DNA from 3 places in the Halanaerobium sp. DL-01 genome. Region 3 is predicted to be linked to each of the others. Evidence: riboswitches for the same ligand, from Rfam matches in the RefSeq annotation. Region 3 holds a riboswitch; each other region holds the start of a gene.

What was found. A riboswitch is a leader RNA that binds a small molecule or an ion and turns the genes downstream of it on or off. The one in region 3 is predicted to bind cobalamin.
Region 1: it holds a riboswitch for cobalamin, as region 3 does, so the genes downstream of both, cobT (nicotinate-nucleotide--dimethylbenzimidazole phosphoribosyltransferase) here and DER71_RS06390 (cobyric acid synthase) in region 3, are expected to answer to the same signal.
Region 2: it holds a riboswitch for cobalamin, as region 3 does, so the genes downstream of both, DER71_RS01025 (TonB-dependent siderophore receptor) here and DER71_RS06390 (cobyric acid synthase) in region 3, are expected to answer to the same signal.

Annotation. Positions count from the first base shown of each region.
Region 1 covers NZ_QPJN01000022.1:10,742-21,618, forward strand. Annotated here, with positions in the region: gene DER71_RS08260 (response regulator) at 1-500, shown strand, start outside; gene DER71_RS08265 (TrkA family potassium uptake protein) at 501-920, shown strand; gene DER71_RS08270 (TrkA family potassium uptake protein) at 917-1,576, shown strand; gene DER71_RS08275 (TrkH family potassium uptake protein) at 1,579-3,066, shown strand; gene DER71_RS12530 (potassium-transporting ATPase subunit F) at 3,159-3,248, shown strand; partial or broken gene kdpA (potassium-transporting ATPase subunit KdpA) at 3,264-5,018, shown strand; gene kdpB (potassium-transporting ATPase subunit KdpB) at 5,129-7,075, shown strand; partial or broken gene kdpC (potassium-transporting ATPase subunit KdpC) at 7,076-7,645, shown strand; gene DER71_RS08300 (hypothetical protein) at 7,645-8,133, shown strand; gene DER71_RS08305 (universal stress protein) at 8,304-8,468, shown strand; cobalamin riboswitch at 8,639-8,813, shown strand; gene cobT (nicotinate-nucleotide--dimethylbenzimidazole phosphoribosyltransferase) at 8,893-9,948, shown strand; gene DER71_RS08315 (hypothetical protein) at 9,935-10,168, shown strand; gene DER71_RS08320 (RidA family protein) at 10,260-10,640, shown strand.
Region 2 covers NZ_QPJN01000001.1:209,030-219,906, forward strand. Annotated here, with positions in the region: gene DER71_RS00995 (TrkA family potassium uptake protein) at 1-450, shown strand, start outside; gene DER71_RS01000 (SIMPL domain-containing protein) at 511-1,275, opposite strand; gene DER71_RS01005 (cation:proton antiporter) at 1,302-2,609, opposite strand; gene DER71_RS01010 (biopolymer transporter ExbD) at 2,875-3,276, opposite strand; gene DER71_RS01015 (MotA/TolQ/ExbB proton channel family protein) at 3,266-3,895, opposite strand; gene DER71_RS01020 (energy transducer TonB) at 3,911-5,008, opposite strand; gene DER71_RS01025 (TonB-dependent siderophore receptor) at 5,057-6,868, opposite strand; cobalamin riboswitch at 7,000-7,176, opposite strand; gene DER71_RS01030 (YraN family protein) at 7,299-7,673, shown strand; gene DER71_RS01035 (YifB family Mg chelatase-like AAA ATPase) at 7,674-9,200, shown strand; gene DER71_RS01040 (QueT transporter family protein) at 9,183-9,629, opposite strand; gene DER71_RS01045 (ribonuclease HII) at 9,724-10,506, opposite strand; gene ylqF (ribosome biogenesis GTPase YlqF) at 10,487-10,877, opposite strand, start outside.
Region 3 covers NZ_QPJN01000014.1:24,442-35,318, reverse strand. Annotated here, with positions in the region: gene DER71_RS06420 (flavocytochrome c) at 1-1,072, shown strand, start outside; gene DER71_RS06415 (flavocytochrome c) at 1,855-3,606, shown strand; gene DER71_RS11935 (hypothetical protein) at 3,817-4,020, shown strand; gene DER71_RS06405 (FAD-dependent oxidoreductase) at 4,101-5,288, shown strand; gene hemA (glutamyl-tRNA reductase) at 5,420-6,718, shown strand; gene DER71_RS06395 (bifunctional precorrin-2 dehydrogenase/sirohydrochlorin ferrochelatase) at 6,742-7,473, shown strand; cobalamin riboswitch at 7,626-7,818, shown strand; gene DER71_RS06390 (cobyric acid synthase) at 7,979-9,523, shown strand; gene DER71_RS06385 (cobyric acid synthase) at 9,524-10,877, shown strand, end outside.

The DNA of each region.
Region 1 (10,877 bases), on a different contig from region 3:
AAGAACTAAATAATAAAGAAATTGAAACAAAAGTTATAATGATAACAGGATATGGAAGTGTTGAAACTGCTGTTGAAACTCTTAAACTCGGAGCGATAGATTATCTGCGCAAACCCTTTAAACCAGAAGAGATTATTGAGATAGTTGAAGATGTATTTAAGAGATATGAGCTTGAAAATATCGAAAAAGAAGTTGAAAGCTTTGAGGATTATATAATTTTAGCTAAAAATGCAATTAATAAAAGAAATTTTTCTAAGGCGAAGGAAATGCTGCAGAAGGCTACTTCAGAGAATTCAGAAAAACCGGAACCATTTAATCTGCTGGGTATCATATATGAGATGCAGCATAAGCAGCCCGAAGCTATGAAAATGTACAGAGCTGCACTGGCTCTTGATCCATCATATAAACCGGCAAATGACAATATTGAAAGAGCTGGAGAAAGGATGGGCTCTGTGGATATAGACAGTATGAATCTTGGAGACGAGGAAAGGGAGGAATAGATGTTTATTGTTATAATTGGATCCGGACGGACAGGTTCTCTTCTTGCCGGAAATCTGTCCAGATCTGGCCATGAAATTGTAGTTGTTGAAAAAAGAACTGCTTCTTTTACGCTTCTGCCGGTGGATTTCTCCGGATTTCAGATTAAAGGAGACGCTATGGAAAATGATGTTTTAAAAGAGGCAGGAATAAAATCCGCTGATCTTGCTATAGTAACTACTGGAAATGATCAGGTGAACTATCTTGTAACTCAAATGGCAAAAGAAAATTTTGATGTTCCCAGAATACTGGTTAGGACAATTGATCCTGCGGTAGAGGATATGTATAAAAATGAAGATAGAGTGGAAATATTTTCTCAAATCTCTCTTTTAGCTGAAAATATTATAAGCAAAATTGATAGGGAAGGAATGAAATTAGAGTGAATATCATCTTAGTTGGTGGTGGTAAATTAATTTACCATCTTGCCAAAAAATTAATCTCAAAAGGTCATTTCATTACAATTATAAATAAAGATCAAGAACTTGCTGCTGATCTATCTAAAGATATAAATGGAACCATAGTTTTTGGCGATGCATCAGAAAAAATGGTTCTGGAAGATGCTGGCGCATATAAAGCTGATGTTTTAGTTTCATTGACTCAAAAAGATCATAATAATTTATTTATCTGTAAAATGGCTAAAAAATATTTTGGAGTTAAAAGAACTACTGCTCTTGTAAATAATCCGGAAAACGAAAATTTATTTACTAAACTTGGCATCAACAGTATTTTTAATATAACCGATCTTATTAGTTCTCTAATAGAACAGAGTATTTCCTCTGATAATATTAACAATTTAACCATGATAGAAGATGGGAAGTTGAGCATATTTGAAGTAGAGGTTGAAGAAAATTCTGCAGCTGCCGGAAAAGAAATTAAAGAGATGGATCTGCCTCTTACCATTATTTTAGGAGGAATAATCAGAAATGGAGAAATACAGATACCAAGGGGTGGTTCTAAAATTGAAGTTGGAGATAAAATAGTTATTATCTCTCTGCCTGAAGAACAGGCTGAGGCAATTAAAGTTTTTGGTGGTGAATAAATGTGAACTACAAAGATCTGCTTGTTTCAAGATATTTTTTAATTTTTAAATATACAGGTATGATAATAATGTTTGCCGGTGCGGCAATTTTATCACCACTTTTTGTTCTGTTTGCCTATCCTGAAGAAGCAAATTATAGTTTTTATTTTATTTCAGCCGGTGGTCTTGCTGTTTTAACCGGTCTGTTACTTTATATTTATGGTATAAAAAATAAAAAAGAAGATGTGGAACTATCTTTAAATGAAGGTAGTATTATTGTAATATTTTCCTGGCTGGGTGCAATTGTTTTTTCAGCAGTCCCCTTTGTCAGTGGACTGAATATGAGCTGGAGTCATGCTGTTTTTGAAGTGGTAAGTGGATGGACAACAACCGGTCTTTCCCTTGTTGATGTTACAGAAGCTCCCCGAATATTTCTTCTCTGGAGAAGTATTATGCAGTTTTTTGGTGGTGCTGGTCTGGCAGTAATAGCACTTTCCTATCTTTTGCCGGTTCATGGAATGGGATTATATATGGCGGAAGCCAGAAGTGATAAACTTCTTCCCCATGTAAAGAGATCGACTTTAATGATTATGCGGATTTATACTTTTTATACTTTAGTAGGTGTTTTTTTATATTATATTTCTGGAATGGGTTTATTTGATTCTATCAACCATTCGATGGCTGCTATTTCAACCGGTGGATTTTCTACTCAGGCTGACAGTATAGGTCATTATAACAGCCTTTCAATTGAGATTGTTACAATTATACTTATGTTTCTCGGCACAATAAATTTTGCCACACATTATACTCTTTTAAAAGGTAAAGTAAAAACTTTTTTTAAAAATGCAGAAATACGCTTTATGATAACTTCACTTCTGCTTTTAACTCCAGTAATAATGTTTTTTTCTTTAGATATAATCTATCCTTATCTGGGAGAAAATTTAAGGCAGTCATTTTTTCAGCTGGTAACTGCACTTTCGACAACTGGTTTTTCTACAATTTCATTTACTGGCTGGCCTGCTTTCGCTAATTTTATAATCATTCTGCTAATGCTTGTTGGTGGTGGAACTGGTTCTACTGCTGGTGGTATTAAACAGTACAGAGTTTATTTGATAATTAAATCTATTTATTGGGAGATCAAAGAACAGTTTTTACCAAGAAGGCATGTAAGCAGTAATTATCTCTGGAGGGGAGAAAGTAAATTTTACGTAAAAAGTGAGCATGTACAGAGGGTAGCAAATTATATTATACTGTATCTTTTAACATTTTTTGTTGGAGTTGGTATTTTTACTGCCCATGGATATACTCTGCTCGAAAGCATGTTTGAATTTGGTTCTGCTCTTGGGACGGTCGGGCTGTCAATCGGAATTACAGGTTTAGATACTCCATTAATGGTAATATGGACTGAAATTATAGGAATGTTCCTGGGAAGGCTGGAATTTTTGATTATTCTTTATGCAGCTATTAAATTGTTTAAAGATGGAATTTATATAAGCCGCCACAAAAATTAGTTAATTAATTTTTGTTTAAGTAATTTTAAAACAGAATATTTTAATTTGATTATTTCAGCAGGTATTTAAGAAAAAAATAGGGGTGGTGTTAAATGGATATTGGTAATATTATTTTAGCATTGGTAACAATTTTTGTTTTTGGATATCTAACCTATGTATTATTTTTTCCCACAAAGTTCTAAAAGAAAGGTGAAAAAATGCTGAATATAATAGCTCTGCTTGTCTTTTTTTTACTATTATTTACTTTAATTTATTTATTTGGAGAATATATAGCCTGGATTTATAAAGATGAAACGAAAAGCAAAAGTAATTTGCCGAATAAACTGAAATTTATTAAAAAATTGGATAGGCCATTTAAGTTTGTAGAAGATAGGATATTTTCATTTTTGAATATTGATCAGAATAAAGAGATGAACTGGAAACAGTATTTATTTTCTTTACTGATCTTTAATGGAGTTTTATTTATATTTTTATTTCTGGTCTTTAAATTTCAGAACATTCTGCCTCTAAATCCGCTTAATTTAGAGGGTATGAGCTGGGATCAGGCTTTTCATACAGCCAGTACTTTTATTAGTAATACAAATCAGCAGCATTATGGTGGGGAAATATTATCATATTTTTCTCAGCTTTTTGCTGTTGGGCTGGCAATGTTTTTATCAGCAGGAACAGGTCTGGCACTGGCGCCGGCCTTTACACGAGGAATTCAGAATGAAGAAGAGAGTAAACTTGGTAATTTCTATGTAAATTTAATAAAAGGTTTAATTAGATTTTTACTGCCGGTTTCTTTTGTAGTTGCTCTGCTTTTAATTTCTCAGGGTTCACCCCAGTGGTTTGGTGGTGAGATTATAGTAAATACTATAGAGGGAGTAAAACAGGCGATCAGAGTTGGACCTGTAGCTGGAATAGAAGCAATTAAGACCCTGGGTACAAATGGTGGTGGTTTTTTTGCAGCAAATGCTGCTCATCCATTTGAAAATCCAACAATTCTATCAAATATAGTGCTCAATTTAATCATGCTGGCCAGCCCGATGGCAATAATTTATGCCTTTGGTATCTGGATAGGAAAGAGGAGACATGGGGTAATTTTAATTGGAGCGTTATTTGTAATTTTTCTTGGCTTATTCTGGGTTACAGCAGCTGGAGAAATGCAGCCAAATAGAGCTGTAACAATGGTAAAAGGAGATGTACACATAGATCAGAGTCTGGGTAATATGGAGGGAAAAGAAACACGCTTTGGCAGTCTTTTAAGTTCACTCTGGGCTATTTCCACAACTTCAACTACTAATGGAGCAGTTAACAGTATGCATAATAGTTATAATCCCCAGGGAAGTGTTGGTCCATTTCTGGCAATGGCAATGAACTGCTTATATAATGGAGTTGGAGTTGGTCTGCTTAACTTAATGACCTATATATTTATATGTGTATTTATAGCCGGTTTGATGATTGGCCGGGCTCCTCAGTACTTAGGGAAGCAAATTGAATGGCGTGAAGTTAAAATTGCAGCATTAATTATTCTTTTGCTTCCTGTTCTGGTTTTATTTCCAACTTCTATTGCAGTGATTACTAAAGTAGGAAAAGAAGCCATTCATAACCCGGGTTTTACTGGCTTCTCAGAAGTATTATATGAGAAGTTTTCAGCTGCTGCCAATAATGGTAGTGGTTTTGAAGGCTTAATGGATAATTCAGTATTTTATAACTTACTTAATGGTGGTGCAATTTTAATGGGGAGATATCTTCCCATTTTTGGTTAGCTTTTAATAGCTGGTAATTTATCGAAGAAAAAAATAAGACCAGAAACAGAAATAAGACCAGAAACAGAAGGAACACTTAAAGTAGAAAATTTGTCATTTCTAGTTCTATTTGTTGGTGTAATGATTATTATAGGTGGTTTAATCTTTATGCCTGCATTAGCAGTAGGGCCAATTGCAGAAATGCTAAGTGGGGGGATGTAAGATGTTCGATATAGATTGGGAACAGCAGCGGACAGCAGTCAAACAGTCATTTATCAAACTTGACCCTGGATATTTAATCAAACCCTGGATATTTAATCAAAAATCCAGTTATGTTTGTAGTAGAGCTCTGTACTATACTGACAATAATTTTGACTATTTATCCACCTCTTTTTAGTGGGCAGGAACCCACCTGGTATTATCTAACAATCACATTAATTTTAGTCTTTACGCTTTTGTTTGCCAATTATGCTGAATCTCTGGCAGAACTGCAGGGTGAAGCCCATGCTGACAGTCTAAAGGCCCTACAGGTAGAGAGTGAAGGAAAAAGGCTAAAAAATAAGGATATTGAATTAGATGAGATAACTGAAGCTGATTATGAGGTAGTTGCCGGAGAAGAGATAGAAAAAGGAGATTATGTCTTTGCCGAAAAAGGTGATATTATTCCTCGTGATGGAGAAGTTGTAGAAGGTAGTGCCTCTATTGACGAATCAGCAATTACAGGAGAATCAGAGCCTGTAATTAGAGAAAGTGGTGGTGACAGAAACTCTGTTACAGAGGGAACTGAAGTTTTAAGTGATGTGCTTAAAATTGAGGTTACTGCTGCTGTAGGAGAGTCATTTTTAGACAGAATGATCGATCTGGTGGAAACAGCCTCCAGACAGAAAACCCCCAATGAGATTTCAATGACTCTGATTTTAGCCAGTTTTACTTTTGTTTATCTGACAGCAGTTGTTACTATGCGTTTTTTTGGCATGTATGTGGATATGAATGTTGATGTTGCTAATTTAATTGCTCTTTTAATTGGTTTAATGCCGACAACTATTGGGGCTTTACTGGCCTCGATCAGAATTGCAGGGATGACCAGGGTAACTAGAGAAAATATTATTGCTAAATCAGGTAAGGCAGTTGAATCAGCCGGTGACCTTGATGCCCTGATTTTAGATAAAACAGGAACAATTACAACTGGAGAAAGAATAGCAGAAGAATTTATAGTAGTCGGAAGTGAGAAAAATGAGTTATATAAAGCCTGTCTGCAGTCCTCATATTTTGATGAAACTCCAGAAGGGCGTTCAGTAGTTAATCTGGCTCATGACCTGGATGTCGAGGTAGATGAAAGTGAATTAAAAAAAGAAAAATTCGTTGAGTTTTCTGCTAAAACCAGAATGAGTGGAATTGATCTACCAGATGGAACTGAAATCAGAAAAGGTTCTGTAGAAGCAGTTAAGGAATATGCTGAGGAGATTCCTGATGGTTTAACAGATAAAGCTCACGAAATTGCAGATAGTGGTGGGACTCCTCTAGCTGTAGCAGTAGATAAAAGAATTCTTGGCTTAATTGAACTTCAGGATGAATTGAAAATTGGTATTAAAGCCAGAATTCAGGAGTTACAGGAAATGGGAGTTAAATGTATTATGGCGACTGGTGATAATGAGAGAACTGCCCGCTATGTAGCAGAACAGGCCGGAATAGAAGAATATTATTCTGAATTTAAGCCAGAAGAAAAAATTGCTCTGGTTGAAAAAATTCAGAAATCAGGAAAGTTAATTGGCATGACCGGTGATGGGACCAATGATGCTCCTGCTTTAGCAAAAGCCGATGTGGGACTGGCCATGCAGGCCGGTACTAATGCTGCTAAAGAAGCCGGAAACATGGTTGACCTTGATTCTGATCCGACTAAATTAATTGAGGTAGTTGCTATTGGTAAACAGCTGTTAATGACCAGAGGTTCGCTAACAACTTTCAGTATTGCCAATGATATTTCCAGATATTTTGCTCTGATACCTGCAATTTTTAGTGCCGGGATACCTGCTTTACAGCAGATTAACTTTATGAACCTGTATTCACCACAGAGTGTAGTAATTGCATCTTTAATTTATAACTCACTGATCATCCCTTTCTTAATTCCACTGGCAATGAAGGGTGTGGATTATAAAGCGGAGAGCTCATCCAAATTACTGCGCAAGAATCTGGTTATATATGGTGGAGCCGGTCTAATTGCACCATTTATTTCTATTAAATTAATCGATATGCTATTGGTTATGCTGGGGGTGTTTTAAATGAGTATTAAAAAGAATATAATAACTGCAGTTAAGTTAATTGTTCTTTCACTTTTGATTTTCTCAATTATTTATCCACTATTACTGGGTGGAGTTGGACAGCTATTTGCTGATAAAGCAGCAGGCAGTATAATTTATCAGGATGGAGAAGCTGTAGGTTCCAGATTAATCGGATAAAACTTTGAAAGTGACAGCTACTTTATCTCAAGACCATCTTCGATTAATTATGATGCTTCAACTTCTGGCAGCGATAATCTGGCTGCTTCAAATCCTAAATTACAGCAGAGAATTGCGGCTGACTCAATGAAAATTAAAGTTAAATATCAGCCTGGTAATAGGGCTGTACCAGTAGATTTAATTACTGAATCTGGTTCTGCTTTAGATCCACATATCTCGCCTGAGGCAGCTTATTTTCAGGTTAGTTATCTAGTAGAACAGACAGGAATTTCTGAGTCAACCCTGAATTCATTGATAGAAGAACATACAGAATCAAAACTGCTGGGATTATTTGGGGAAAGCAGAGTTAATGTACTGGAATTAAATCTTGCTTTAGAGGAGGTATTAGATTAATGAATGATAAATTACAAGAAAGCTGGCCCGGATATAATAAAATTCTGCTTCCTTTAGGTCATAAAGCAGATATTAATAATTTAACTGATCTGGCTTCCTATATAATTGAAAGGAAAAAAGGAATGGTTAAATTTATTCATGTGATTCAGGAAGGAAGTTATATTAATCTTCCGAGAGAGTGGAGAGAGGGTGCGCAGAGAGTTACTGATAGCCATCATAAGATGATGACATATGGAATACACAGTGACCGTGAAATTGTGACCTCTAAAACTATTGAAAGAGGTATTTTAGAAACAGCTTTTGATATGGAAGCAGAAGCAATAATATTAGGCTGGGGGCCCAAACCAGGTGCTAAGATCTCTAAAATGGCTTCAAATATAATGGGCAATTTTCATGGAGATGTAATTATTTATAAAAATAGAGTTGATATCGAACAAATAAAAAAAATAATGTATCCGGTAGCAAAACACCTTCGAAAAGCAGATTGAATTTGATTAAACATATAATTCAGGAAACTGGAGCTACTTTAACATTAACTCATTACGTAGATAAAAGAAATGGCAGCCTTTAAAAAGGAAATGAAATTCTGGAATATGCAAAAGAAAAGGCCTTTGAATTTAATATTAATGTTAAAACTAAAATACTCGAGGGTGATTCTTTGACAACTAGTATTAAAGAATCCACAGATGATTTTGATTTGTTGGTTATTGGACCTTCTGGAGACTGGTGGGTTTACCAGACATTATTTGGAAAGAAAACAGATAAAATTGCAGAGGCAGCAAAATGTTCAGTCTTACTTCATAAGTATGGAGAAGAAGAATAGTATTTAAAATATCCTCATCTTATCAAAAATATTTAAAGAAAATTTTATTTAACATTTAAATCTATGATTTGACGGGGAAATTAACTAGTAAAAAATAAAAGATTCTTCGCTATTTATCATTTGTAATAAGCTTTGAAAATTTATTAAATATGTTATATAATGAATGCATAATAAAAAATGATTATTAAGGTGCCTATTTGGGAGAATAGGGAATCAAGTTTGAATCTTGAACGATCCCATCACTGTATTCAGCTTAAAAACTTTTTATAAACCACCTATTTAATTAGGGAAGGGAAAAAGAACTTGCTGTAAGTCAGGAGACCTGCCTTAATAATTAAATTATTTGTGGATGATGGAAAAGTTCACGATCTCTTTGGGGATCGTGAACTTTTTTAATTTAAAAAATATAGAAGGGGGAATTAAAATGCAAAAATTAGAAAAAACTATTAGCCAAATTGGAATACCTAATATTAAAAAAATGACAGAAGCTCAAAACAGATTAGATCAATTAACAAAACCTAAAGGAAGTCTGGGGAAATTAGAAAAAATGGCGGTCAAATTGGCGGGGATTTGTTCAGAACTTTATCCCAGTTTTGACAAGAAAACTCATATTGTAATGGCAGGAGATCATGGAGTTGTAGAAGAAGGAGTTAGTGCTTTTCCTCAAAAAGTAACAACTCAAATGGTAAATAATTTTTTAAATAATGGGGCTGCTATAAATGTTTTAGCAGCTGAAGTTGGTGTAGACTTAAAAATTGTAGATATGGGAATGATAGATAATATTAATAATCAAAAATTAATAATAAAAAAAGTAAAAAATGGTACTGATAATATGGCAAAAATGGAAGCAATGTCTAAAAAAGAGGCTGTGGACTCTTTAGCAGCTGGAATTGAGATTGCAGAAAAATCTATAAAATCAGGTTCTAAAGTAATTGGTATTGGGGAAATGGGGATTGGAAATACAACAGCTAGTTCTGCAATAATCGCAGTTATAACAAAGGCGCCACTGAAGGAGATAGTAGGTTTTGGAACCGGTTTAAATCCAAAAGGATTAAAAAATAAAATAAAAGTAATAAAAAGAGCCATAAAAATCAACAATCCTGATCCAGAAGATGCAATTGATATCCTTGCAAAAATTGGAGGTTTAGAAATAGCAGGTATGGCTGGTGTTATAATTGGAGGAGCTGCAAATAATGTGCCCGTTATTATGGATGGCTTAATTACTGGTGCTGCAGCCCTAATTGCCCAAAAACTAAAACCTGAAGTAGCTAATTATCTTATTCCTTCTCATAAATCAGTTGAGCCAGGGCATAAAAATGTTTATAAACAACTTGGACTTAGTCCTTTTCTTGACTTAAATATGCGTTTAGGAGAAGGTACAGGGGCTGTATTGGCTATGCCATTTTTAGATAGTTCTATTAATCTAATGAAAAGTATGGCTACCTTTTCTGAAGCTGCCGTCGATAATGCATCTGCATAGTTTTTTTAATATAGTACCGGGTACCTATAACGGTACCTATAAAATAATTACTAAAACTGGTGCAAATGTGATTTCTGTAACTCATGACAGACTTACACCTGATATATCTCTTAAACACGCCCAGGTTCAGATTACACTGGAAACAAAAAATGAAGATCATGTGAAGGATATTATGGATACTTTAGAGAATAATAATTATAGGGTCAAAAGAATAAGATAAGGTTAGAAGTATAATATATCATTTTTTAACTATCTTATTTACATTTAAAAGAGAAATATTTTAAACAAAATCAATTAGGAGGAATTTTAAAATGACAAAAGAAATTATTAAAACTGATAAGGCACCAGAAGCAGTGGGAGCATATTCACAGGCAGTAAAAGCAGGAGATACAGTTTATTTATCCGGACAGATTGCTATTGATCCGGAAACTCAAGAAATTATTGATGGTGGAGTAGAAGAACAGGCAAAAAGAGTTTTAGAAAATCTTAAGGCTGTTTTAGCAGCAGCAGATTGTACTTTTCAGGATGTTGTCAAAGCAGAAATTTTTCTTGATGATATAAATGATTTTGGCGCAGTAAATGATATTTATGCAGAGTATTTTAAAGAAAATCCTCCTGCAAGAGCCTGTATGGAAGTAAGCAATTTGCCCAAAGGTGTTTCAGTAGAAATAGCACTTACTGCAGTAAAGTAGATTAGTTTTTTTATTTTTTAGACCCCCTGTGGCTTTTTTGGCACAAGGGGTATATTTATGGTTTTTTCTTGTCCATATAATGCTGCTCACTACAAAAGACAAAGATAGTGAAATATCTTAATGTAGCGGCCAGAGAAGAAACACTAGGAATTTATTTGATTGTAAATACTTATCTTTACTCTTTTTGAGGTGGCATATCAATTTAACCCTGGATATTTCCCTGTTTTCCCGGGATTT
Region 2 (10,877 bases), on a different contig from region 3:
GATGCTGATAATCTTTCCTTCAGCCTGCTGGCAAAAAATTTTGGTGTAGATAAAATAATGGTGAGAATGCGTGAGCCGGAATATGAAAATGCCTATCAGATGGCAGGAGCAACGAATATTGCAGCAACCATGGAATTAATCGTAGAAAAATTTATTTTAGATATAGAAAAGCCAGATGTACGCAAAGTTGCTTCTCTTGGTGAAGGTAAAGCAGAAGTCTCTATTTTAACAATACCCGACAATTCCCAAATTTCTGGAATGCAGATTTCGGATATTGTAAGTCAAAAAAACTTCCCGGTTAACTGTGTTATCGCAGGAATTTTTGATAAAAAAGAAGATAAATTTATAGTACCCCGCGGCAGTAAACAGATATATTCAGGTAATCAGGTTTTTTTAGTTGCTTCTAAAAATGATATGGAGAAGGCAGCTAAATTCCTTCTCCATAAGTGATTTTAATATATTTTTATTTTTTTAACATGTTAATCATTAAAATAAATCTGTTGCTAGAAATCATCTCAGCAAAATTTCTGCAGAAAGACTGACAGATATTTTTACTTTCTCTCCTTTGACTGGTACTGGAACAGCTTCATCTCTGGAAGTACTGTCCATATTTAATGTCTTTTCTGCTCTGTATACATTCTGACCTCCCAGATTGATAGTTTTAATCTGATATTCCTTTTTACCCAGTTTATCTCTTAAAAATACCGCTTTTTGATTCAGTTTATCCAATGCCAGTGCTGTTACTTCATTTACAGCACTCTCTTCATTTTTAAGCTGATAGTTTATCTGAGATAAGTTATTTGCTCCTTGATTAAGAGCTTTTCCTAAAATAAGAGGCAGTTCTTCTAAATTTTCACTTTTAAAAGAAATTCTATTTATAACCTGATATTCTCTTTCTATATTATCATTACTGTAGTTATTCACTGGATAAACTCTGTAATCTTCTGTTTCTATTTCTGTAAGGGTTTCTTTTTCCAGCATTTCCAATAATGAAGTCATTTTTTCATTATTATCACTAACTGCAGACTGCAAATTAACATCTCTACTCTCAACTCCTAGTTTAACTTCTACAGCTTCCGGCTCAAAATCTTTTTCTGCACGGATATTTAAATTAACTACTACAGATTCTGCCTTTTCTTTGAGGGCAGCATCACTGATTTCATCAGTTTTTGATCTGGTAAATACACTATTATCAAAATATAATCCATTTACAATTACTGCAGTCAATAGTATCAAAGCAATAAAAACTAAAAACATACCTGTTCCTCTGTTCATTTGAAATTCCTCCTGTTTTTATTATTCTAAAATTTTGCCTTTACCTTCTTAATTTCCCCTGCTTTAATTAATCCATATTCGGTTGTAAGTGGGCCAATGATTTCAGTTATAAAGGAAGTGAATAGAATTATATTCAAAATAAGCATTGAAACCTGAGAAGCCTCTCCAGGAAGATGAATAAAATCTCTCTGTATAATAAATGCCAGGTCAATGGCAACACCAATTTGAGGAAGCAGACCAAATCCTAAATACTTCTGCACTTCAGGCGGTGCAGATGAAACTTTAGCTCCAAGATATGAGCCTCCTAGTTTTCCTGTGATTCTTGCTGCTGTATAGATTACAGCAATGATTAAGAATTTCAAGTTGAGTAAATTGCTTATCTGTATTTTTGTACCTGCTAAAATAAAGAAAGCAGCAAATAACGGTACAGTAAGTATATCAATTTTTTCTGATATTTCCAGTCTTTTTACTGCAAAATTTCGGTATGCAAATCCCACTGATATATTTGTTATGAGTGGTGAAATATGTAAGAACACTGCCAGAGCTGATGAACCAAAAATAGTTGCCAGTATCAGCAGAACTTTTCTGCTTTCTGAAGCACAATTTGCCATCATTCTTTGTGAAATATATCCTATTATGATTCCTATAATTATAGCACTCAATATTTTAAATAATGGTAAAATAAATATACTAATAAAACCTATTTTTTCTCCAGGAGTTGCTGTTGTAAGTGCAAAAGGTTCCATAAATGTAAATATAATTAAAGCAAGTGCTTCATCAAGTGCTAATACAACCATCAGTGTTGCTGATAATTCTCCCTGCAGACTGAAATCTCTCAGAACCATTACTGTAGCTGCTGGTGCAGTTGCTGTTGCAATTGTTCCAAGTAAAATAGCTACAAAAAGCGGCTGCCCAATAGCCAGCATAGCTCCAGAAACTAGGACAAAGGCTCCAATTAATTCTAAAAGTACAATTGCAGTAAATTCTAATTCCAGACGCCTAAGAACCTTAAAGGAAAGTGAAGTACCTATTGAAAAAGAAATAAATGAAACAGCAAGAACAGTTATAAAATTAAAGGTATTTAATAGATAATCATACCAGGCAACAAATTCCTTTGACAAAAAAGGAAGCTGTTTTACAACACTAATACTGCAGACTGTTCCCAAAACTATATACCCAACTACACTTGGAATTCTAAAATTTTCAGTAATAGTACGTATTATATAAGCAAACAACATCAGCAGTCCTATAACATATATTAATTTGTGACTTTTATGATTAAGCATTAACCAGTACTGTAAATCATGTAAATTTTCCAGCATCAAATATTCCATATCTGCCTCCTACTACAAATCATATCTTATTCTCTCTTATTATATAATTCTTAAAAATTGTTTTAATTCCTTTATTGATATTAAAATAAATAATATATTTTAAATTTTAGAAATTAGCAAAAAACAGTTTTTAAAATTTTATTCATGATGAAATCTCTTTTTTACAACATAATTTAAAAATGGGAAACTCCTTTTTAAAAGCTAATAGAACTAAATATACTGTTATTATATACCGATTTATCGACAAAAAGATGAGGATATCTCCTCATCTTTTTTCTCTAACAGTAAAACTTATTTTATTAAAATCGCTTTCTTTTAAATTTTCAATCAGAGAAACTATATATTGAAAGTCAGTTTTTTTATCAGCATATATTTTTACTGTTTTTTCTTTATTTACTTGAATTGAATTTCTTAAAAAATTTTCTAATTCTTCACCGGTAAATTCTTTATTCTGAAAAATAATTTTATTATCTGCCGTTAAAAATAATTTAATTATCTGCTGTTCCTGCTGTTCACCAATATTACTGTCCGGCAGATTGATATTGTATACTGCTTCTTCTCCCTGCAGAGTTGAAGAGACAAGAAAAAAAATTAATAACAGAAAAACTATATCTATCATTGGAGCAAGATTGCTTCCACTTCTCTTTTTAGATGGTTTATACTTCATCTTTTTTATCACCCTCAGTATTTCCATTAAAAAGCATAATTTCTGTTTCTATCCGCAAATTTTCCAGCTGGGTAATCATTTTTTCGAGCTTTCCATAAAAAAAATGGTATCCACCAACTGCAGGTAAAGAAATAAGTAATCCTGCTGCAGTGGTCAGCAGTGCTTCCGATATACCAACAGCCATCTGTTCAGGACTGCCTCCCAGTCCTAAAACCTGAAAAGTTTTTATCATTCCTGTTACAGTACCTAACAGACCTAAAGTTGGTGAAGCCTGACCAATAAAATTTAGAAGCCCCAGTCCCCTTTCTAATAGAGGCAGATAGTCAAGTTCTGCACTATCCATCAGTAGATTAAATTCTTTTCTATTATGAGGGGATTTTTGGAAAACAGAATTATATATTTTTGAAGCTGAGCCACTTTTTTTGTTAATAATGTTGTCATTTTTATATTTACCAGCTGCATAATTTTTTATATGTTTGAGATATTTTTCTTTGTCAATTCTTTTGTAGTTGATCAAGAAAATTATAGTTCTTTCTATTAATATAAATATTGTTAAAAAAGCTGAGATCAGTAATGGATATGAAACTGGCCCGGCTTTTGCAATAAATTCTGAAATCATAAATATTCCTCCCAATTAATCTGTGAGTTCAAATTTTAATGGTAAAATAATTTTAACACTTATTTTTTCCCCATTCAATACAGCAGGTTTAAAATCCCAGCTAGAAACAGATTTTAATGCTGCCTTATCAAAACTTTCATAACCAGAACTCTCATAGATTTCTATATTTTTTGTGCTGCCATTTTTATCAATTATTAACTGCAGAAGTACCGTACCTTCTATGTTTCTTCTGCGGAGATTTTCGGGATAGTTTGGTCGGCTGTATCCGGCAATCACAGGTTTTTCAATATTTTTGTTATTTTCACCAGTTAAATCATAGACTTTATTTGAGCTGGTATTCTTATTACTGTTATCTTTAGCCTGAATATATTTACTATTTTTTTGTTTATTAATATGGCTATTATTTTTGGGTTTTATTTTCTGTTCTCCATTATTGCTTTTTTCTAATGACTTTTTTTTATTGTCCATACTGCTGTTATTTTCAGCAGCTGTTTTGGATTTTTTATTATTTTTTTCAGAAACTTCCTCTTTTTTTAAATCTGAAATAAATTTATCTAAATCAAATTTTTCATTTTCTTTATTGATATCAGTTTTATCCTCTGCATTTTTGTCATTATTATTTTTTTCTTTTTCTAACTCATTAAGCCAGGCTGGTTTATCGGCTGGTTCAGGTTTTTGTGTATCGATATTTTTTTCTTTGTTTTTTTCTTTATTTTCCTCTGTTTTCTTATTTAACACTTTATCTTTCTTATCTGCAGTTTTTTTTTCAACTACATGTTGGCTATTATTTTCTAAAGCTGTTTTTTTATCTTCGATATTATTTTCTTCAGTTAGTAAACTCTCTACTATATCATTTTTTAATGATTTTTTTTCTCCAATTAGATTGTTGTTTTCAATTTTATTCTGTTCACTGTTCTTTTTGCCATCTAATGAAGATTCTAATGAACGCTCACTTTTTTTAATCTGAAATTCTATATTAATTTCAACTTCTTTTTTATCTTTGACAGGCTTATTTCCTGCCAGGATTTCAAAAGGCGAAAGCTCTAAAAAAACAAGAAGAGATAATGACAGAATCAAGCTTAATATTTTTGCTAATTTATTATATTTGTTCATCATTCATCACCTCTTCTTTTGTTTAACTTTCAATTAAATAGTTTTTATTTAAAACTTGGTGCTTAAAGTAAGCATATAGTTTCTTTCAGGCATAGGATAACCATCAACAACTTCATATTCTTCATCAAAAATATTATTAATTGAAAGTGAAAGTTTATTATCTTCATTGATATTTTTTATTATTTTTAAATCTGAAACAAAATGTGATGGCATATCTTCTTTAGAATTGTAATCTGTTCTTTCACCTGTATAGCGATTATTAAGGATAAATTTAATACTGCTCATCTGATATGTCATATCCATATTTAAAGTATGATAGGGCATATCCCCAATCTGTTCACTGGAATTTTCTTCTTTGGTATCTAAATAAGTATAATTAACATCAAAATCAAATTTATCATTTATTTTTCTTGAATAAAGAATTTCAAATCCATTCATTTCAACATCTGAATCAATATTTTGCGGTATATAGGAACCATCCAGTAAAATCATTTTTTCTACATTTCTATTGAAAAATGTTAGCTCTTTTTTGGATTTTTGAGTTTGATGTTTAAATCCAATATCAAGTGATTCTGCTTTTTCAGGTTCTAAATCTGGATTGGAAAAACCTGGATAATAAAGATCTACAAATGTGGGAGCTCTAAACGATTCAGCAGCATTTGCATTAAAACTAAGCTGATCAGAAATTTTATAAACAATCCCCAGTCTGGGACTAAATTCTGAACCATATACTTCATGATCATCATAGCGGCCGCCTATATTAAATATAGTCTTGTCTTTATAATACATTTTATCCTGTATGAAAATAGCTTTATTGTTATTTTTCTCTTCATAGTCACTAGATTTAGCATCTTTTTTTACTTTGTTTTCTGTTAAATCCAGCCCACAGCTTAAAGTGTGGTTTTTTAAATAATAAGTTTCGTTAATTGAAATTCCTTTTTTAGAAATATCAGTTACTGTATCCCAGCTGAGGTCTGTTAATTCTCTATCATTATTATAAATTGATATTTTTCTATCTTTATTTTCCAACTTTTGATTGAAAGTTAAATTTACATTTTGGTCATTATCTTCACGGGATCCACTTGATGCTGCTAAAAATCCTTCTGGTAAATAATCAGCATCCTGGCCAGGATAATCAGTTTCACTATCATTATTTTTGAATGAAAGTGTAATATCACTATAATTACTTATATTATAATTATATTTCAAAAATAAATCTTCTCTATCTAAAGAACTGTTATCTCTATGACCATCTGATAGTAATTTGTCATAAATTAAAGTTAAACTGCTGTTATCACCGGAAAAGCTGTGAGATATACTGTATTTTTGTGTATCAAAAGAGCCGGCTTCTAATTTTAGATTTGTTTTTTTAAAATCATCCGCATCTTTAGTAATTATATTAATTACACCTCCCATAGCATTTGCTCCATAAACAGCTGAAGAAGGGGATTTTAATACCTCAATTTTTTTTATAAATTCAACCGGAATTGATTCCAGCCGAAGACTGCCGTCATTTGGATTATTATATGGCTGTCCATCAATAAGTATCAAAATCTGTCTGCCGCGCATTCCTCGGATTATGACATCTTTTTGTCCAACAACCCCACCTTTATCTTTAATATGTATGCTTCCTGTGCTCTGCAGCAGTTCTGCAACATTATTTGCTGCAGATTCTTCAATTTCCTGTTCATCAATCACCTCAATACTGACAGCAGTCTCCATAATATCTTCTTCATATTTACTGGCAGTAACAACAACCTCTTTTAGATTAATAACTTCTTCCTCAGCAGCATTTACCGTAATAACAGCTAAAAGTGATAATAAAACTGCTGTAACCACAACTAGAACTAATTTCTTCATAATTTTTATTCCTCCTGTTTTTTGGTTACAGCCATCAAAGACAGTGCCTATAAATACCATAAACAAAAAAAACCGCCCAGGTAATGGCGGTGTCTAAGAGATATAGACAACAACCAACCTTGTCTCGAAGATGGCTGTTTTGCTCTTCAGGCAGGTTTCCTGACTTACAGTTTCACTGTCTTTACCTTCCCCATTGCTGAGTGGTTATTTAAGACAGTCAGCTGATTACAGTGGCGGACCCGTTCAGGAATTTCACCTGATTCCCTATTATCTTCTTTAAAAGAAGCACCTAAAAAGAAAACATATTTCCTTTTATTATTTTATTCGTTATAAAATTTATATTTCCTGCATAAAAATAAAATAAATTAAAAGAAGGATTTTACAATAATTTACATAAATATAATATATAGGAACAAAAAGGGGTGTTAATATGGCTTTACATAATAAAATTGGCAGGTTGGGTGAAGATATTGCAGTTCAATATTTAATAAAAAATAATTTTAAAATTATTGAAAGAAATTATAAAAATAAATTTGGAGAAATAGATATAATAGCTTTAGAAAATAATGTTATACGTTTTATTGAAGTTAAAACGAGAAGTTCAAATTATAAATCTTCTCTTGAAGAAATTCTGCATTACAATCAAATTAAAAGGCTTAAAAATTCAGCTCTTTATTTTATCAGTAATTATCATGATAATCAGAGTTTTTCATTTGATCTTATACTGATAAAAATTAATATTGAAAATAAGAAAATAACTTTCTTTAAATATCTTAAAGACATAATTTATGAGGAGTTGATATAAATGTATGCTGATCTTTATTCTGCAGTTATTAGTGGAATCAGAGCGGAAATAGTTAGGGTGGAAATAGATATTTCCAATGGACTTCCCGGCTTCAGTATAGTGGGATTAGCTGGAAAAACAGTGCGGGAATCAGCAAAAAGAGTACGTTCAGCGGTAGTAAATTCCGGTTTTCACTGGCCGATGAAAAAAATTACGGTAAATCTTGCTCCTGGTGATGTACAGAAATATGGATCTCATTTTGATCTTGCTATAGCAGTATGTCTCCTTATCTGCTCCAAACAGATCAATATAAAAAATAAAAGTAAATACTTATTTGCAGGTGAACTTACTTTAAATGGTGATATTAATCGGGTAAAGGGAATACTGCCGATGCTCCTGGAAGCAAAAAATAAGGGTATCAAAAAAGCTGTAATACCTTTAGAAAATGCTGCAGAATGTAATTTAGTTCAAAATACTGAAATTACTTTTTTGCAAAATCTCAAAGAAATTGATAATCTCAACAATATAAAGGGCAGTAAAACTAAAATAAAAAATAATACATTAAGACTAAACAGAAATAAAATACCTGATATAAATAGTATAAGAGGTCAGAAAACTGCCAAAAAGGCTGTAATGATTGCAGCAGCTGGAAGACACAATCTGCTTTTAGTAGGACCACCAGGCTGTGGCAAAACAATGCTGGCACATTCAATAGTTAAACTGCTGCCGCTTCTTAATAAAGAAGAACTTATAGAAGTTGCTTCAATTTACAGTATTAAAGATAAACTAAGAGATCTGGATATAAATAACAGGTATCGTCCATTTGTTGCTCCCCATCATTCTATTACATCTGCTGGTTTAATAGGTGGTGGGAAAATACCTGTGCCCGGAGAAATATCTCTTGCTCATAAAGGTGTATTATTTCTGGATGAACTTCCGGAATTTAAAAATAAAGTATTGTCCAATTTGCGTGAACCACTGGAAAATAAAAAAATAAAAATAGTTCGTCAGCAGGCAAGTTTTATTTTTCCAGCAGATTTTCAGCTTATTACTGCTATGAATCCCTGCCCCTGCGGATATGCTGGTCTGGATGACAATAGATGCAGCTGTTCAGAGCGAGATATTGCCAGATATCAAAAAAAATTATCAGGAGCACTTAAAGACAGAATTGATCTGCAGATAGAACTTCTGCCGTTAAAAAGTGATGATATTTTAAAAAAAAATACAGAGCAGCAGTACAATTATCTAAAAAAAATTGAACAGGCTGTATTAGCTCAAAAAGATCGATATAAAGATCTGAATATTAGCTATAACAGTCAGTTGAGTATAGAAAATATAGAAAAATTCTGTCCACTTGACAGTGATGCAGAAAATATACTAAAACAGGCTGTAGAAAATTTACAGCTGAGTATGAGGGGTTATATAAGACTTTTAAGAGTGGCAAGAACTACTGCAGATTTAAATAAAAACAAAAATATTAAAAGTAATGATCTTCTGGAAGCAGTTAATCTCCGCTGGTATGCTGAAAAATCAGAAATGCTTCTTTAAAAATTTGATCATAGGATAACCAAGTATGGCAATTACAGCAGCTTCGCTTAAACCAATCTGAATTACATTTAACCAATATGGTATTCCATAAATTTTATATAGATATAAACTTATAAGAAAAGCATTAAATATAATTGGACTCAGATATGCAGTAATACTGTTCTTAAATTTGTATGTTATATAGGCAGCAATTAAAGTTACTAAAGAACCTCCTACAATATCAACAATTCCAAGCCCTCCCAGTATATTGGCTAGCAAAACTCCCAAAAATAGAGCAGGTACTGCTTCTGGAAATATCATCGGCAGAAGAGTTAGAGCTTCTGCAGCACGAAATTGAACAGGGCCAAAACTAATGGGCGTCAATAAATATGTTATAATAACATAAAGTGCTGCTATTGCTGCCCCTCTTGCTATTTTTTTTGTTTCCATATCTTATCTCCTTCCTAAACTTATGCTGGAGCTTATAAACTTTTTCAAAATAAAGCTTAAAAATGAGCTTAAATCAAAATATAAATTATAAATATTATTCTGGAACTCTACCAAATGATTTGCGGTGAATTGGTGAGGAGCCATACTTTTTTAAAGCTTCAATATGTTCTGCAGTACCATAACCTTTATTAGATTTAAAATTATATTCCGGGTATTGATCTGCATAGTCAAATATTATTTTATCTCTTGTAACTTTTGCAATAATTGAAGCAGCAGAAATAGCATTTATTTTTTTATCACCATCAACTACAGTTTTTTGCTCTATTTCTAAATCTGGAATGCCTGTATTTCCATCTACCAGAACATATTCAACATCTAGATTAATATTATTCAAAGCCCTCTTCATTGCCAAAAATGTTGCATTAAGAATATTGAATTTATCAATCTCCTGATTATCTGCTTTTCCTATACCTACAGCTGCTTTTTTATTAATTTCAGCAAAAAGTCTATTTCTCTCCTTAACTGATATTTTTTTTGAATCATCAAGACCATAGATTGGTTTAGCAGAGTCTAGTATTACTGCAGCAGCTACAACCGGACCGGCCAGAGGGCCTCTGCCGGCTTCATCAATACCAGCTATAAATTTATAGCCTATATTTCTTAGATTATCTTCATATTTATTATTTATATGCCACCTTTCTATAATTTTTTTTCTTTTCTGCAGTTTTTTTGTAAGCTGCTGTGAAATTTTAACAACACCTGTTCTTGAATCATTGGCAAGTTTTTGAATTAAATTTTCTGCTGGTTCTTTAGTCTTCAGATACTGCTTTATTTCTTTAATTGTCATTTTCTCAAAATCAGGATACTGATAAATCATCTGAATCATCTCCTGGTTTTTCCAGTGTAATTTTTCCCAGTTTTCCCCTTCGAAAATCATTAATAAGCAGCTGAGAAGCACGATTCCTGTCAACTTTTCCACCACTCATAATACAGCCTCTTTTTTTGGCAATCATAGGTAAAATATCATAGGGATGTTCCTGGCCAAAATCAATATTATAAAATTCCTTTAAAAAATCAGCATTAATATCACGAATAAACTTAATTAATTTATATGATGCAAGTTCGAAATCAAAAATATCATTATCTACCGCACCGGTAACTGCAAGTTTATATGCAGTATCCTCGTCAGAAAATTTTGGCCATAAAATTCCTGGTGTATCGAGCAGCTTAACCTTTTTATCAATATTT
Region 3 (10,877 bases):
TTCATATAATGGATTAAGGTGGCTGGAAAGTATGGGCATGAAATTTAAAGATGAGGTATTTACTGTGCTTGGTGCACTCTGGCCCAGAAGTCATGCTCCCATTGCACCAGTTGGAACGGGTTATATAAATACTTTGAAAGCTCAGGCAGAGAAAAACGGAGTGGAAATTTTACTTAATACAAAAGCAGAAAAACTTATTAAAGAAGAAGGAAGAGTAGTTGGAGTTAAAGCCAGTACTGAAGACGGTAGTTTTGAACTCAAAGCAAGTAAAGGTGTTGTTCTGGCAGCAGGTGGATTTGCCGCAAATGTAGAAATGAGAAAAAAATATAATCCGGGACTTGACGAAAATACTATGACAACAAATCATCCAGGAGCTACAGGTGATGGAATCATTATGGCCGAAGAAATCGGTGCTGATTTAGTGGGGATGGAATATATCCAGAGTTTGCCGTTAGGTGATCCAGAAACAGGTTCACTTACAGGATGGGCAGGTATGAGTGTTGAAAACTACATTTTTGTTAACAAAGAAGGTAAAAGATTTGTAAGTGAAGCTGAAAGAAGAGATGTAATGACAAATGCACTTATCAATCAAACTGACAGTTTTATGTATGTAGTGTGTGATGCTCACTCCATGCCGGCTGGTTCAAAGAATTCATTTAATGAATCAATTGAAGAACTTGTAGAAAAGGGTAAAACTCTTAAAGCCATGACAATTGAAGGTCTGGCAGAAAAGATGAATGTAGATCCTGATATTTTTGTTGAAACAATCAAGAAGTATAACAAAGCTGTGGAAACTGGAAAAGATGAGTTTGGCAAAACACTGTTTGATAAAAAATTAAACAAAGCACCATTTTATGCAAGCCCAAGAGTACCAACAGCACACCACACAATGGGTGGAGTAAAAATTAATTCTGATACACAGGTAATAGATACAGAAGGAAATATTATTCCTGGTTTATTTGCAGCTGGTGAGGTAACAGGTGGAATACATGGAACAAATAGACTGGGTGGTAATGCACTACCGGATACAATAGTTTTTGGTAGAATTGCTGGAGAAGTGGTTTCTAAGTAAAAAATGATAGCCAAAATTAGAATGTATAACGGCAGAATGAAGTGGAGATAGTAAATGAGCTTTTTAAATATCAAAGCAGAGATATTATTTACTAAAATATTAAAATCTGCTGGGAAAATCTTATACAGATCTCCAGCTGTACGAATATCAAAATAAAATATAGTTACCGAAAGCTGATCATCAATTTAATGGTGGTCAGCTTTTTTGCATAAAAAATTTAGATATATTAAAAAGAAATAATTTAAAAATTTCTAAAAGTAAGTTATTTAGTACTTTTCTATCTGGACTTTCCCCATTTTTTATATACTGCTGCAAAAAGGGGAGATGCAGGAATATTGAAATTTTTAGTCAATGAATCTTAACGAAATGAAGGAAGAAATAGGGTTGAACTGCAGGATGGAGTGAGCTAATCATGAGTCAGTAGGACTCATTGATTAGTGTGCCCTATTTCACACCCGAATTGAGTTTTAGATAAATCTAAAAATTTCGTTGATGACTAAAGCCCCCTTTTTGCAGCTTGAAAATAAATTTTGGGGAAACTCCTATTTTCTATAAATTGACAGGCATTTTATTCTGTGTTATACTTGCTCTGTTTGACAGATGAATTCGTTAATATATAGTTTCAGGAGGTGAAAAAAACAGAAATAATAACTAATTACATACTTGTTCAAAATTAAATAAAAGACCAATTTTTTGTTAAATGTAGTGATATTTTTCACAAAAATATCACAGTAAATAACTAAAATAATTTAAAAGATTTAAAATCAAGGAGGACTATTAAAATGAAGAAAATCGCAGTAATTATAATGTCTCTTATGTTAATCATTGGTGGTATGACTTCAGCAGTGATAGCAGAAGATCTTACTATGGAAGCTGGAATATATAATGGAAAAGCACAGGGAATGAATGGGGAAATTGAAGTAAAAGTTAAAGTAAGTGAAAGCGAAATTGAAAGTATTGAAATTATAAGTGAAGATGAAACTGATGGTATTACAGATTCAGTTTTTGAAGAAATTCCTGCAGAAATCATAGCAAATCAGAGTTTTTCTGTGGATATTATCTCTGGTGCTACTTTTGCCAGTGAAGGTCTCATAGAAGCTGTTAAAAATGCAGTTAAAAAAGCAAAAGGTATAGAAGTAGCTTCTACCGAAAAAACAGAAGAAAGAGAAGAAGCTTTAGAACAGAGTTATGATGTAGTAATTGTAGGTGCTGGTGGTGCAGGTCTGGCCGCTGCAGTAGAAGCCAGAAATGGTGGAGCAGATATTGTACTTTTAGAAAAAATGCCTACAATTGGAGGTAATACAAAAATTTCTGGTGGAGAAATGGCTGCAGCTGAAAACTGGGTACAGAAAGAAAAAGGAATTGAAGACAGTAAAGCAAGACATATTAAAGATACACTTGCTGGTGGAGATTTCAAAAATGATCCCAAACTTGTCACAAAGCTTGCTTATAAAGCAACAGAAGCTGCTGAATGGTTAAGAGATTATGTTAATGTAGTATTTGAAGATCATCTATTCTTATTTGGTGGACATACTGCAAAAAGAAGTCTTATACCTGAAGGTGCTACAGGATATGAACTTATTCAAAAATTTGCGGTAAAAGCTGATGAATTAAATATTCCCATTAAACTTGAAACAAAAGCTGTTGAATTAATAAAAGATGGTAATAGAATAACTGGTGTAAAAGCAGAAAAAAATGGTAAAGAAATAGTTTTTCATGCTAAAAAAGGTGTTATTCTTACAACAGGTGGATTTGGTTCAAATGTTGAAATGAGAAAGCGTTTTAATCCAGAATATGACGAACATTATCTAAGTACTAATGGTGAAGGAATTACAGGTGATGGAATTGTTATGGCTGAAAATGCTGGTGCGGCTCTAGAAGGCATGGAGTATATTCAATCATATCCTATCTGTAATCCAATAACTGGTCAGCTTTCTTATATTGGTGATACACGTTTTGTAAGTACAATACTTGTTAATAAAGAAGGTAATCGCTTTGTTGAAGAATTGGAACGCAGAGATATTGTTTCCAGATCTATTATTGCTCAGACAGGTTCTGCAGCATATCAGATATGGGATCAGAATATAATGAATATTAGTAAAGTAGAAGAAAATCACAAAGCTGAAATGAATTATTTATTAAAAAATAATCTGCTTGTAAAAGTTGATAATATTAAAGAAGGAGCAGAAATTTTCGCTATAAACGCTGAACAGCTCAGTAAAACAGTGGCCCGTTATAATAAATTTGCTGAACAGGGTTATGACGAAGATTTTAATAATAGAGGAGATATGCTGCCAATTGAAAAAGCACCATTTTATATTTTGAAAGCAGTACCTGCTATCCATCATACAATGGGTGGAATTAAGATCAATACTAATGCTCAGGTATTAGATAAAGATGGAAATGTTATTCCTGGCCTATATGCAGCTGGTGAGGTAACTGGTGGAATACATGGTACTAATAGGCTTGGTAGTAATGCAATTACAGATGCAATTGTTTATGGTAGAACTGCCGGTCAGATGATAAGTAAATAAAGTGGATTATTTATAATTATAAATATTAAATAAATAATCGTTTAAATAATTAACACAGGCTGATAACTATTTTATTAGTTATTAGCCTGTTTTTGTCTAAAAAATTAAAAAACTGAGCTTAAGATACAAATATTCTATATAATGCAGAATAAATATTTGACATTATTTTGGAATTTAAACTATAATTAATATAACTATATATTATGATGAATGATATATATCAGCTTTTTCTCTGCAACCTCAAAAAAAGAATATGAGGTTGATATTAATGAAAGTGAAGAAGATTTAAACCGGTTTTTCACCATGGTTTATAATTATATACCTCTACAGCAGAAAACACATGACAATGATGAAGATAATATTAAATTTATTAATGATACAGTAAATTCCTATCTTGAAAGCTTTTTTGATTAAAGATTAAGATAGAGAATAATAATTTCAGGATAAAGAAAAAGCTCATTCTATCTTATAAAAAATTTACAGGGGTGGTTAAAATGACAGATAAGTTAAAAATAGAAGTTTATTCTAAAGGATGGTGTCCATACTGTAAAAAGGCTAAAGCATTTTTAAAATCAAAAAATCTTGATTATATCGAATATAATATCGATAATGAAGAAAAATTTGAAGAAATGAAGACTAGAACTGGCAGAAAAACAGTTCCTCAGATAATAATAAATGGACAGTGCCTAGGTGGATATGATGATCTTATTAAGCTGGAAAAATCTGGTGATCTCGATAATATACTCGGAGTTAAAAGTGAAGATTACAGCCAAAAAAAGTGGGATCTAATAATTATTGGTGCTGGCCCGGCAGGTTTAAATGCAGTTCTTTATGCAGCACGCAAGGGTATTGATCTGCTGCTGATATCCAAAGATATCGGTGGACAGGTTATAGATACCAATGAAATCGATAATTATCTGGGCAAAGCACAGATAAATGGAGATGATTTAATTATGGATTTCTGGGACCATATTCACAATTATGATATTACAGCTGTCATTGGAGAAGAAATACTAAAAATAGAAAGTCAGAATGGTGAACATATTTTAAGAACAGATTCTGAAAAGGAATATATTGCTCGTTCAGTGATAATAGCATCAGGTGCAGAAAAAAGACATCTCGGTATGAAACAGGAGTATGTGCTTAAAGGAAAAGGAGTTCACTACTGCATTAGCTGTGATGGATATCTTTATGCAGGCAAAAGGGCAGCAGTGGTTGGAGGAGGAAATTCAGGACTTGAAGCAGCCCTGGACCTTGCAAAAATGGATGCAGAAGTTATTTTAGTAGAAATTATGGATTATTTAATGGGAGATGAAGTACTTCGGGAGAAAGTTGCCAGTTCAGATAAAATAGATGTTTATACTTCAACCAGTGTTAAAGAAATTATAGGAGAAGATAGTCTTGAGGCAGTTATTCTGGAAAATAAAAATACAGGTGAAGAAAAAAGAATAGAACTTGATGGTCTGTTTATAGAAATTGGTCTTTCTGCAAAAAGTGATTTTGTTCCAGATATAATGGAAAGGAATAAACAGAAGGAAATAATAATAAATGATAAAAACGAGACAAATATTGAAGGATTATTTGCCGCAGGAGATGTAAGCAATATTATAGATAAACAGATAGTAATTTCTGCTGCAGAAGGAGCAAAAGCTGCACTTAGAGTAAACCAGTATTTAAGTTAATTGACTGGTAAAAATAATAAATTGGTAAAATTATAAAATTTATGATATTGTATAGTTAAAACTGAAATGATTGAAAATAAAGTAAAATCTAAAATTTACACTTCAATATTTTAAAAGGTAGGGGATTTTTGGTGCAGCTTTTAGTATTCGGAATTAATCATAAAACAGCTCCTATATCAATTAGAGACCGACTTTCTCAAGAAATATCTAAAATTAAAAAAGAATTAAAACAAGAATTGGATAATAATACTTTTGCAGAATTTTTTATTCTAAATACCTGTAATCGTTTTGAGATTTATCTTTATTCTGAAAAAGAAGCTGAATTCAGAAAATATTTGGAAAAATATATTTTTCGATTGTTCAAAAAAACTTTAAAAGGATATTTTAAATACGCGAGAAATGATTTAAATGATTATCTTTATCATTATCATGATCTGCAGGCAGTTGAACATTTATACCGGGTAGCTTCAGGTCTTGATTCGTTGGTTAAAGGAGAAGATCAGATATTAGCTCAGATTAAAAAACAGTTTCAAGAATATAAAGAAGAAAATTTTACAGATTCCTATTTAAATCAGTTATGTCTAGAAGCCATTAAAGTTGGCAAATTAGTAAGAACTAAGACTAAAATTAATGAACGAGCGGTATCAGTTAGTTATGCAGCTGTAGAGCTGGCTAGAGATATATTTGGGAATCTTGATGGGGAGAAGATTATGATTCTTGGTGCTGGGAAAACAGCAGAGCTTACACTCAAAAACTTACTTAATTATGGTGTAGAAGGAATTCTGGTGGCAAATCGTACTTATGCTAATGGACAAAAACTAGCAGCTGAATATGGGGGAGAAGCTATTCACTGGGAAGAATTTAAAGCTAGAGTGGAAGAAGTTGATATTATAATTGCTTCTACAGCAGCTCCTCATACAGTACTTCATAAAGATGATCTTTTAGATACAGTAGAGAAAAAACATGGACCAATGTTTTTAATTGATATTGCTCTACCAAGAGATATTGATCAAAATGTCGAAGAACTGCCTGGGGTACATTTATATAATATTGACGATTTAAAAAATGTTATTGATAAAAATTTAGATTTAAGAGAAAATGAAGTAGAAAAAGCTGAAGCAATAATAAAAGAAGAAAAATATAATTTTCAGCGCTGGCTGCTTGAGCGGAGCTGTGTTCCACTGATTAAAGAAATGAGAGCTAATGCTTGCTGTATTAAGGAAAAAGAAGTTAAAAGAGCTCTGCATCTGCTGCAAAATTCAGAACTGGAAGCTTCAGAGATTATTCAACAGCTGGGTCATCGCCTTTTAAATAAGCTTTTACATCAACCCACAGTTGGTCTTAAAAAATTAGCGGTAGAAAATGAAAAAACTAAAGAAGTTCAATTAGAGGCTGCAAAAATTATTTTTGCAGTAGGTGGAAAAGATTAATTGTAAATTGAAGGAGGAAAGATGTGAAATTTTACCCAATCAATTTAAATCTGAGAGATAAAAAAGTTTTAATTGTAGGAGCGGGCAGAGTGGCACTGCGTAAATTCAAGAGGCTCCTGCAGGCCGGAGCCCAGATAAAAATAACTTCACCGGAATTTAATCAGGAATTTTTACCCTATTTAAATCAGGAATCAGAAAAATATATTTTTTTAAAAAGAAAATTTAGAGATGAAGATTTAAATGGACGATTTTTAGTTTTTGCTGCCACTAATAATTCAGAATTAAATCGACGGATTGCTTTCCTGGCTAGAAAAAAAAACATTTTAGTCAATACAGCTGATAATGCTGAAATATCTGATTTTACTTTACCAGCAATTGTTAACAGAGGAGAACTACTTTTAACTATTTCTACTGGTTCTAGTCTACCTGCACTTTCTAAAAATATTAGAAAAAAAATGGAATCTGAGTTTGGGATTGAGTATCAACTTCTTTTAGACATTATGTCCGGAAATAGAGGAAATATGGTAGAGAATATAGAAAATAATCAACTCAGAAAAAATATTTTTAGAAAAATTGCTGCTGATGATTTTTTGATTAAAATAAGGGATATTATAGATAATTATGATTCTCAAATTTTAGCAAATGATAATTACAATCTTAAAAAATCAGAATATCTAGCCTTGAAAGAAGAAATAAAAAAAGAAATTACATATTTAATAGCACGAACGAAAAATAATCAAAATTTAGAAAAATAAGTTTTGAGGATTGGAAAAAGCTTAAATTTACAGATATAAAATTTTATAATATGGATATAAATTTTAACTTAAATTGTATAATTAAATTTTACAAATACGTTAAATTGTTATATAGTTATAATATAAATTGTTAAATATTTATTTTTAAAATTAAATAATTTATATAAAAAGGTGCTTCAGCTATTACTGAAGAGAATAGGGAATCAGGTTAAAATCCTGAACGGGCCCGCCACTGTAACTGATCTTTAGATTCTTTTATACCACCTGTAATGTTATTACAGGGAAGGTTAGAATTTAAAATGTAAATCAGGAGTCAGGAGACCTGCCTTTTATATAATCTACAATTGGCCTCGGGAACAGGTTGCAGGTGGATAATCATTAGTTTTTTTACTAAAGCTAATCAGACTATCAATTTATTTAGCTTTAATTATGATTATATACTTTAAATCTCAACCTTTAGGTTGAGATTTTCTTGTTATATATAGCTTTTTAAGGAGTTAAAAAAATGAAGAATAAAACTGGAACTTTAATGATTCAAGGCACTTCTTCTGATGCTGGTAAAAGTCTTTTTGTTACTGCTTTATGCAGGATTTTTGCCAGAAAAGGAATAAAAACTGTACCTTTTAAGGCCTGGAATATGTCTCTTAATTCATACATAACGAAAAATGGCAAAGAAATTGGCATAGCGCAAGCTTTACAGGCGAGAGCTGCTTTTAGAGAAGCCTCTGTAGATATGCAGCCAATTTTAGTTAAAGCGATGGGAGACGGCCAGACCCAAATTGTTATTAATGGTGAAGTGGATAAGAATATTAATTATCAAAAAAACAAAAAAAAATATCTTGAAATTTATGAGAGCACAATTAAGGATTCATTAAAAAGATTGAGAAAAGATAATGAGCTGATAATTATTGAGGGAGCAGGAAGTCCTGCAGAAATTAATAGAACTACACCTGATTTTGCTAATATGTTTACAGCAGAAATTTATAATTCTCCAGTGCTTTTAATCAGCAGTATTGAAAAAGGAGGCTGTCTTGCTTCTTTAGTTGGAACTTTAAAACTCTTATCTCCAGTCCATAAAAAGTTGATAAAAGGATTGATAATCAATAAATTTCGGGGAGATTATAATTTGTTAAAACCTGCAGTTAAGTTTTTAGAGGATTATACAGAAAAAGAAGTTATGTCTGTTTTACCATATCTTAAAAGTCTTAATTTACCAGAAGAAGATTCTGCTTCTTTAAACTTAAATAATTATGGAGAAAATTCTAAAAAATTAAAAATCGCTGTAATAAGATTACCTCACATGTCAAATTTTAGTGATTTTAATAGTTTGAAAATGGAAACTGGTCTAAAACTTGAATATATTAAAAACAACCAAGAATTACTTAATTTTGATTTAATAATTATACCAGGAACTAAAACAACCACTAAAGATCTTGATTTTTTAAAGAAAAGCGGATTGGCAGCCGAAATTAAAAAAGCTAATAAAGCCGGAATTATGATAATTGGTATTTGTGGTGGATTCCAAATGCTCGGACGAAAACTAATTGATAAATATGGAACAGAAGGAGATATAAAAAAAATAAATGGACTTGGATTACTAGATATTAATACAGTATTTTTAAATAAAAAAACTACTCATCAAGTAAAAGTGAAAATCAATTTAACTCAGCAGCTTGAAAATTTGATGTCTAGATTTAACCCTCAAGAGTTTTTTTTAGGGTATGAAATTCATATGGGTCAGACAGAGTATTTAAATGGGACTGAAGAATTATTCAGAATAATAAAGAGATCTAACATAAAAGTAAATTTAAAAGATGGTGCAGTTAATCAGGCTGGAAATTGTTTTGGAAGTTATCTGCATGGATTATTTGATAATGATAATTTTCGCAGTGCACTTTTAAATAAATTAGGAAATAAGCAATCTATGGGGGAAGAACAAAAAAGTTATAACTATCAAAAAGAAATTGAAAATAATCTTGATAGATTAGCAGATATGGTTGAAAAAAATATAGATATTAATAAATTATTAAAATTAAGTAGAGGTGATTAAATGGCAGATTCAGTTATGATTCAGGGTACAGCTTCAGATGCCGGCAAAAGTATTTTAGCAGCTGCTCTATGCAGAGTACTGGCTCAGGATGGATATAAAACAGCTCCCTTTAAATCTCAAAACATGTCTTTGAATTCTTATATTACAAAAGAGGGTCAGGAAATTGCAATTGCCCAGACAGTACAGGCAGAGGCAGCAAAAGTAGAAGCAGAAGTTAATATGAGTCCAATTTTGATGAAGCCTATCGCCGATGATATGTCTCAGATAATCTTAAAGGGAAGAGTATTTAAAAATATGAAGGCTGCTGATTATTTTTCCCAAAAAGAGAAGTTACTTAAAATTATAAGAGAAGCCCTTGCTGAATTAAAAATGGATTATGATCTTTTAGTTTTAGAAGGTGGGGGGAATCCTGCTGAAGTAAATTTAAGAGATAAAGATCTTGTTAATATGAAAGCTGCAGAAATAGCTGATGCACCTGTAATTTTAATTGCAGATATTGATAAAGGTGGAGTTTTTGCTTCAATTGTTGGAACCCTGGATTTGCTTACTGAAAAAGAAAGAAAGAGAGTTAAGGGAATAATAGTCAATAAATTTAGAGGTGATCCTGCTGCTTTTAAATCTGGAGTAGAGCTGATAGAAAAACATTCTGGCAAAAAAGTATTGGGAGTTATGCCATATTTAGAAAAACTTAATTTACCTTCAGAAGATAGTTTAGAGCAAGAAATTTATGGTAATCAGAATTATAAAATTGATATTGTAGTTATTGCTTATCCAGGGATGTCAAACTTTACAGATTTTGATTATTTTAAAACTGCAAAAGATATTCAGCTTAGATATGTAAAAAAGGAAATGGAGCTGGGAGATCCTGATTTAATTATACTGCCTGGTTCTAAAACTACTATTAGTGACTTAGAATTTTTATATGAATCAAAACTTTCTGGAAAAATCATTGAAAAGGCAGCCCAAAATACTGAAATTATCGGTATTTGTGGGGGCTATCAAATGCTAGGTCAAAAAATATCAGATCCGGATAATTTGGAAGGGACCAGGCAAAATATAAAAGGCCTTTCACTACTAAAGATTAGTACTGTTCTGGAATCTCAAAAAATAACGAGACAGGTTAAGGTGGAGAGTTTAAATAAACTAAATTTTTTTAAAAATAGTCAGAAGAAAGTTTTAAGTGGTTATGAAATTCATCAGGGTAAAACTATACTAGCTGCTGATCAGAAATCATTATTTAAGTTAAAAAGACAGAAATTAGGTAAGTCAGAAAAAACTGTTTGTGATGGAACAGTAAATGATAGAGGAAATGTCTGGGGTACATATATTCATGATATTTTCAAAAATGATTGTT